DNA from 3 places in the Zhongshania arctica genome. Region 1 is predicted to be linked to each of the others. Evidence: predicted binding sites of a transcription regulator. Region 1 holds the regulator's gene; each other region holds the start of a gene.

Region 1 (2,322 bases):
CTAACTGCGAAAAATACCTACTGGACAGCAAATCGCTAGGTGTTAGTTTGGAAAGCGTAGATCAACCGAGGTAAAAATCATGGCGACAATAAGACCCCAAGTTGGTTGTTGGTACAAGGAAATTGAGACCGGCCAACTATTTGAAGTAGTCGCCGTCGACGACGACAGCGATTCAGTAGAAGCCCAGCTAATAGACGGCGAGCTCAGTCAATACGATATGGATAGTTGGGATCTGCTCAATTTAGATATGGTGGAAGAACCCGAAGATTGGCGAAACGCATTTGAATTAAGCGATGACGATTACCGATTCTTAGATGACACCATGGTCCCCGAGAGATGGAACCCATTGTCAGAAATTGAATCAGATATCGTAAATGGCATAACCGACGAGTATTAATACCGGTCGGCATAGCGCCGACGAAGAATTATCAAAGCGAGGTCTCGCACTCTTCTCCAACCTGCTACGGCAGGTTTTTTTGTTTTCGGCCTTCCATATTCCAAATTAGCAATGCCTATTGCCATCCAAATAATACTGTATATAATGCCAGTTACTGTATAAGTAACCAGATGCCAACACTATGGAAAAATTGACCGCCAGACAGAGTGAAGTCCTCCAGTTAATCAAAGACCATATCGGCGAAACCGGCTATCCGCCGACCAGAGCCGAGATTGCCAAACAGCTAGGATTTAAGTCACCCAATGCCGCTGAAGAGCATCTCAAAGCGTTGGCGCGCAAGGGGTCCATCGAGATTATCGCCGGTGCTTCACGCGGTATTAGGCTACCCGAGAATCTTGGTCTACCTATTATTGGTCGAGTTGCGGCCGGTAGCCCTATTCTCGCCGAAGCCCATATTGAAGATTACTGCGACATGCCTGGATCCATCTTTTCCCCAAGCGCTGATTATTTTCTCAGGGTTAAAGGGGACAGTATGATCAACGCAGGTATTTTCGATGACGACCTTCTCGCTGTGCATCGGACTAATACTGTTCGCAATGGTCAAATCGTTGTTGCACGAATCGACAATGAAGTCACGGTCAAGCGTTTCAAACAGCAAAAAAGCAAATTCCATATCTCACTACTTGCTGAGAATCCTGATTACCCACCAATTGACGTGGACCTCCGAGAGCAAGACTTTGCAATCGAAGGCCTAAGTGTTGGTATTTTACGGCGCGGGAGTTAAGAATTATGTCATGCCTCGAACAAATGCCCTTACATTACAATCCCCTACCAATAGCGGGCGGAGGACAGGTCACCGAAATAGCAATGCGCAGCGACGCGCATTTGTCTAGGCCCATGCTTGCCGCCATGATGATCGAGCTAAGTGGCAACTCTGATGAGCGCTGGTTGTGCTGGGTTGCTGATAGGCCATTGCGCCCGCTGTTAAACGCGGATATACATCAGCACGGCCAAAAAATCCTGCAAGTAGTGTCTAACAGTACCCGTGATCTGAGTGAAATTGCGATAAGAGCATTAGAGCGCGGTAAAAGTCATACCGTCGCTATTTTACTGGAAAGACCACTTAGAGATGATGAGCGACAAGCTCTGGAAGTTGCAGCCCTAGCGGGCTCAGCCGAATGCCTTGTTATTTTTATGCAATCCTAGCCTCTGTTAGTGGACGGTCTTGGCGTCTGGCCCTTGATCGTCCTCATCATCGAGATCTTCGTCGTCTATAAAGCCATCATCTTCAGCCGAGGTCGCTGCAGCCTCAATCCCCGCTTGCACCATAGCCCGTGCAACGTCTAGCACCGAACCAACAATGTGTTCTCGGGTTTCTTTTGAGAATTTAATCGTTACCAGCGGATTTTCATCACCTTCTGATCGCTGTAAGACGATATCTCCGTTTGCAAGTTCGACGAGTTCTAAATATGACAACACTAAAATATCCTTGATAAGGCGCTAAGGCCAACGCGGTGGCTATGACCACCTATTGTATCAAACCCGCCCAGCCTCACGCCAACCCATCAATATTCCATTAAGGTGGCGCGGTGACGGGCAATCAAAGACTTCAATTCAGTAAGGCATTCCGCAAAATCCACATTAACTCGCCCGGTACCGCTTGCATCACTAGCAATGACCCCAGCGGGTGATGCAGAGGTGGTCTGTAAAAACGGATAATCAACGATGGATTTAAGCCAACCCGTATAGGTTTCTCTATCAGCCAGTTCTATTATCTCTGGCGGCAAGTCCTGCCCCGCAAAAGAAGCCGCTTTAAACACGCCCTGCGGAACCGCTAAGCCAAACTTGGGCTGCTGATCAACTAGGTCGGCTAAGTGACTCTGATAGGCCAACAATAGCTGCCAAACAAGGGACTCTGACGCCGC
Region 2 (2,322 bases), 870 kb from region 1:
TGACACTCGCTAGATTAAGGAGACTCTCATGGGATATATGCGCGCGTGGACATTACATGGTCTACCAGAGATGGTAGATAAATTAGGGGGTAATTCACGCGCTCTACTGCAGCAATTCCAGATATCACCGCGACAATTAGAAAATGAAGACGCAACGCTACCCAGCGCCACCTTTATAAAACTACTTGAAGCTTGTGCCGACGAACTAGGCGTTCCTGATTTCGGCCTTCGCCTAGGATACGAGATAGGCCCAGGAACCTTGGGGCCCGTCGCCCTGATCGCAAAACACTGCGAAAATGGCCAGGAAGCCGTAAGTGCTATTATCAAATATCTGCACGTTTTTTTGCCCGCGATAAAACTAGGAATTCAGCCACTTAACAATAATGCCGACAGTCTGATTTACGAGCTCCAAGAAACTAGAGCAGGTCGATCTCGGCAATTTTTGGAATGGGGTATTGGGGTTGGTGCCCGCCACTTACAAATACTGACGGGAAGTCAATCTCGCCCACACTCAATTCACTTCAGCCACAGCCCCCTGCTACCAATAAATCACTATCGCCGCTTTTTTGGCTGTCCTGTTTATTTTGGGCAAGAATTTAATAGTTTAGATATGCGGCTAGACGATTTACGTAAAAAACTTGCAATGAATGATCCGAAGACAAAAGAAGTACTGGCCGATTACATCGAACAGATGACTCCCCGAGGCGACTCCACGCTAGAGGAGCAGGTCCGCGCTTCTATTCGCTCTTTACTCCCCACCGGAAGTTGCAAGCTTAAAATCATCGCGGATAAATACGCCGTTAGTCTTCGTACCATGCAACGTAAACTTGAAGAGGAAGAAATTAAGTTTAATGATTTACTTGATGATGTGAGAAAAGAGCTATTTATTATCTATTTAGAAGAAAATCATATGCAGCTATCGCAGATTGCTGCGTTACTCGGATACAAAGAACAAAGCTCACTAAGCCATGCATGCCGACGTTGGTTTGGAAAATCTCCAAGCTCCTTGTTTGCAGAAATAAGACAAAACCCGAATATTTGGAAAGACCAATAATGGTTAAATAAGCTGATGAGAATCATTAAGAAAATATACAAGCCACAACAAATAGATATATCTAGCTGTTTAGCATAAATCAGCGACGTCGTAATATTTTATAGCCGAGCTCAGCCCCCGCTATTCAAAGCCCACAAGCTCAAACTCCATGAGAATGCAAATCTCAACATTGACATTTGCCTCACTTAATATACTGTATATACATACAGCAATCTCCTGCTGACGTATTTTTAGCGGCAATATGAAAACTCACTCCCTTGACCAATTACTCGATGAGCGCAAGCTCTGGCGAGGCCAGCAACTCCGCCCTAGGGTGGCGGTCGGTGATCGCCTCTGCACTGGGTTTAGAGCCTTAGATGCGGCCCTACACATTGGTGGCTGGCCGCGCAGTGGCTCTACCGAGTTGCTGGGTGATTATGGCATTGGCGAGTTGTGGCTGCTTATGCCCGCCTTGCGTGAGCGCCTTGAAGATCGAGCCATGGCGTGGCTAAACCCGCCGTTTTTACCTTATACCCCAGCCTTGGCTGAACAGGGACTAGCTGTAAATAAGCAGTTACTGGTGAGACCCAAAACCTTGAGCGACCAGCTGTGGGCGGCCGAAGAGCTACTCCGCAGTGGCGCCTATGCCGCTGTATTGAGCTGGTTTAGCGGCGCGGATCTCAATGATCGACAGCTGCGACGTCTGCATATTGCCGCGCTGGAAGGGCAATGCTGGCATATCCATTTTCGCCCCTCCGTCTTTGCACAACAAATATCTCCCGCACCGCTACGGCTACAGTTAGCTGCCGCAAACCAAGCCCTGCAGATTAATGTGATAAAGCAGCAGGGGGGCCATGCCGGACAGCAGCTGCAATTAGCTCGGCCGCCCGCGCTGTTTTTACAGCAGAGCGCCGCCGCCAGCTGGCCGGTATATAACACTACACCGGCTCTGCCACCTCAACGCCAAGCCCTGCGTAAAATTAGTCTCTTAAGCAAAACCGGCAAGGCCGCTATATTCGCCGCCCCACAGCAAGACGATGTCACAAAGCTCTCCACCACTGCCAGCAAAGAGCAGTCGCACTAATGCTGTGGTTGTGCCTGAGGCTACCAGAGCTGCCATTAGACGCCATCAGCGAAAGCCGCTCAGCGGGTATGTTGGCACTAACAAATAACAATACCATCGAGATGGTGAATGGCGCGGCGCAACAAGCGGGGGTCGCGGCGGGCATGTCAGTCACTACCGCCATCAGTTTATGCAGCGCCCTAGAGCTTCGCCCCCGCGACCTGAA
Region 3 (2,322 bases), 370 kb from region 1:
TGCCTAAAATTTCACTCGGTTTTCAGTGCCGTCTCAGTTGATCAATTAAAACCTGCAAACAAGTCTAACTGTTCTTCATGAATCTCTTTAGATACTGCGTTTTCAGCTCCGTCCTCGTCCGTGGACGCAAAGCGCACACCAACCCCAATAAGGCGCAAAGGCGAGGCCATTCGCGCCCACGCTTCTTCAAGTAACAGCTCAAAAAGCTCTGCCCTTAAATCACCCTCATGACGGCGATCAATTGTGGTTTGGCGAAACTCAGCCGACTTCAACTTTACAAAAATGCCACTGAATCGCTTATCACCAAGCCGAAGTAACCTTTTCTCAAGCTCATCAAATAAAGCGGATATCTTATTTTTTGCAGCATCGACACCGTCAATATCTTGTGCGAAGGTGGTTTCAACACTGAGCGATTTACGCTCTCGGTGCGCTTTAACCGGACGCTGATCAATCCCGCGCGCGTAGTCATATAACTGATGGCCAAACTTACCGAACAAAGTCAGTAACTCTTCCAGAGATCGGCACCGTAAATCAGCGCAGGAAAAAATCGCGTGCTCCGCCATGCGGGCGGCCATCACCTTACCCACACCGTGTATTTTGCTCACCGGTAGACTCAGCACAAACTCATCAACTTGAGCGGGTGTAATGACGGTCAAGCCATCGGGTTTATCCCAATCACTCGCCACCTTGGCTAAAAACTTATTGGGCGCAACACCCGCTGAAATAGTAATACCCACCTCATCGCGCACCTGCTGACGTATTGCTTGCGCAATACGTGTTGCACTGCCTTGGAAAAGATCACAATTGCTAACATCAAGGTAAGCCTCATCGAGTGACAAGGGCTCAATATGTTCGGTGTAGCGGCTAAAAATCGCCCTTATTTGCAGCGCAACTTCACGATACTTCTCCATACTGGGAGCGAGAACGATCAGATTAGGACAGCGCCGCAATGCACTGGCAGTCGGCATTGCAGAATGAATACCGAAGGCTCGCGCTTCATAATTACACGTTGCAACAACGCCTCGGCGCTCCGCAGCCCCCCCTACCGCAACCGGATGATCTTTTAAGCTTGGGTCGTCTCTCAACTCCACCGAGGCATAAAAGCAATCACAGTCACAGTGAATAATCTTGCGCAAGAACCACCACCCATCAGGCCTACATACACAACTGTATGAATAGCCAGCAAAATAGCAAATACCATCGCGTAAGTCACCCTTGATTGTGCGCTATACTGGCAACATTCTTGGCAAAGTGGATAGTGAAAGATGGCAATTGGCAGTTGGACACCCGAAAACGAAAAGAGCGAACTCTCGATAGATCTGCAGTGGTTGCAACGCTGCGTTGTTATTAGTACGGAAGATCGACTCGAAGAATTACCCGCGCCGTTTACGGATGACGAACAGCAACGCTACAGCGTGTTTATGCGGGTATCCCAATCCCACTGGCAAACGGCGACCGCTGACCTCAGCAATGACGATATTATTGCCTTAATCCGTTTTTTCACTCGTGCAGAAAAACTCATCAACGGCTGGGATGCCGGCAAAGAATCACCGGCAATCTGGCTCAACAAAGTTTTACGTAGCCGTGGCGAAAAGCTAGATCGCGACATGCTGATATGGATCCGCAACAATACCGACAATCGTTTCATTCCCAACGGCGGCTTTTAAGTCGCTAAAAACCGGCGCCAATAAATCAGTTATTCCTCTGGCTTATTTTTAGCGAAGCCCGCTAATTGATCGGCGCTGGCTTCCGCCTGAAACTCGGCCTTCCATTGCGAATAAGGCATACCATAAACACGCTCGCGGGCTGCGTCGTAATCCACACCGACGCCCTCATCACCCGCTGCCGCGACATACCACTTAGACAAACAGTTGCGACAAAATCCCGCGAGATTCATTAGGTCAATATTCTGAACATCTTTACGATCATCTAAGTGCGCTAGTAAACGACGAAATACTGCCGCCTCTATAGCATCAGTTTGTGCTTTATCCATAATTTTGCCCCAATAATTTAAAGTTTCGCTGTGCATTATCGCAAAGTTTGCTATGTTATCACTGTTGCAAGTACTGAAGTTCGTCGATTGATGACCATAAAACGCTTACCGAGGCTCGCTGATATGACAAATAAAAAAATGGATCCGGTTGCATTGATCCGTAAAGAAATTGAATCACTAGAATCCAAAGTTGAACAGCTACGTGATCGCTTGATGGCAGACGCCCATAAAGCGATTGACAAAGCGAAAGCGCAGGCAGAAAAAGCCCGCGAAAAATTAAAAGCAGAACAAGCTAAACTGGGTGAACTGCAGAAAAAAGCCAAAGCAAA

Evidence for each region. Region 1 encodes LexA, which represses DNA repair genes until DNA is damaged. Its sites were predicted from a motif close to ACTGTNTNTANANACAGT; they were not measured.
Region 2: a site for LexA is predicted at 1,247-1,264, ahead of imuA (translesion DNA synthesis-associated protein ImuA). Genes of this name have one in related genera too.
Region 3: a site for LexA is predicted at 1,167-1,184, ahead of dinB (DNA polymerase IV). Genes of this name have one in related genera too.

Annotation. Positions count from the first base shown of each region.
Region 1 covers NZ_JBFRYB010000001.1:2,468,888-2,471,209, forward strand. The annotation lists gene AB4875_RS11250 (DUF6763 family protein) at 80-397, shown strand; gene lexA (transcriptional repressor LexA) at 579-1,181, shown strand; gene AB4875_RS11260 (hypothetical protein) at 1,187-1,603, shown strand; gene AB4875_RS11265 (hypothetical protein) at 1,610-1,876, opposite strand; gene AB4875_RS11270 (hypothetical protein) at 1,963-2,322, opposite strand, start outside.
Region 2 covers NZ_JBFRYB010000001.1:1,603,304-1,605,625, reverse strand. The annotation lists gene AB4875_RS07250 (AraC family transcriptional regulator) at 29-1,054, shown strand; gene imuA (translesion DNA synthesis-associated protein ImuA) at 1,296-2,117, shown strand; gene AB4875_RS07240 (Y-family DNA polymerase) at 2,117-2,322, shown strand, end outside.
Region 3 covers NZ_JBFRYB010000001.1:2,834,224-2,836,545, forward strand. The annotation lists gene dinB (DNA polymerase IV) at 42-1,136, opposite strand; gene AB4875_RS12920 (hypothetical protein) at 1,266-1,667, shown strand; gene AB4875_RS12925 (DUF1244 domain-containing protein) at 1,697-1,993, opposite strand; gene AB4875_RS12930 (hypothetical protein) at 2,117-2,322, shown strand, end outside.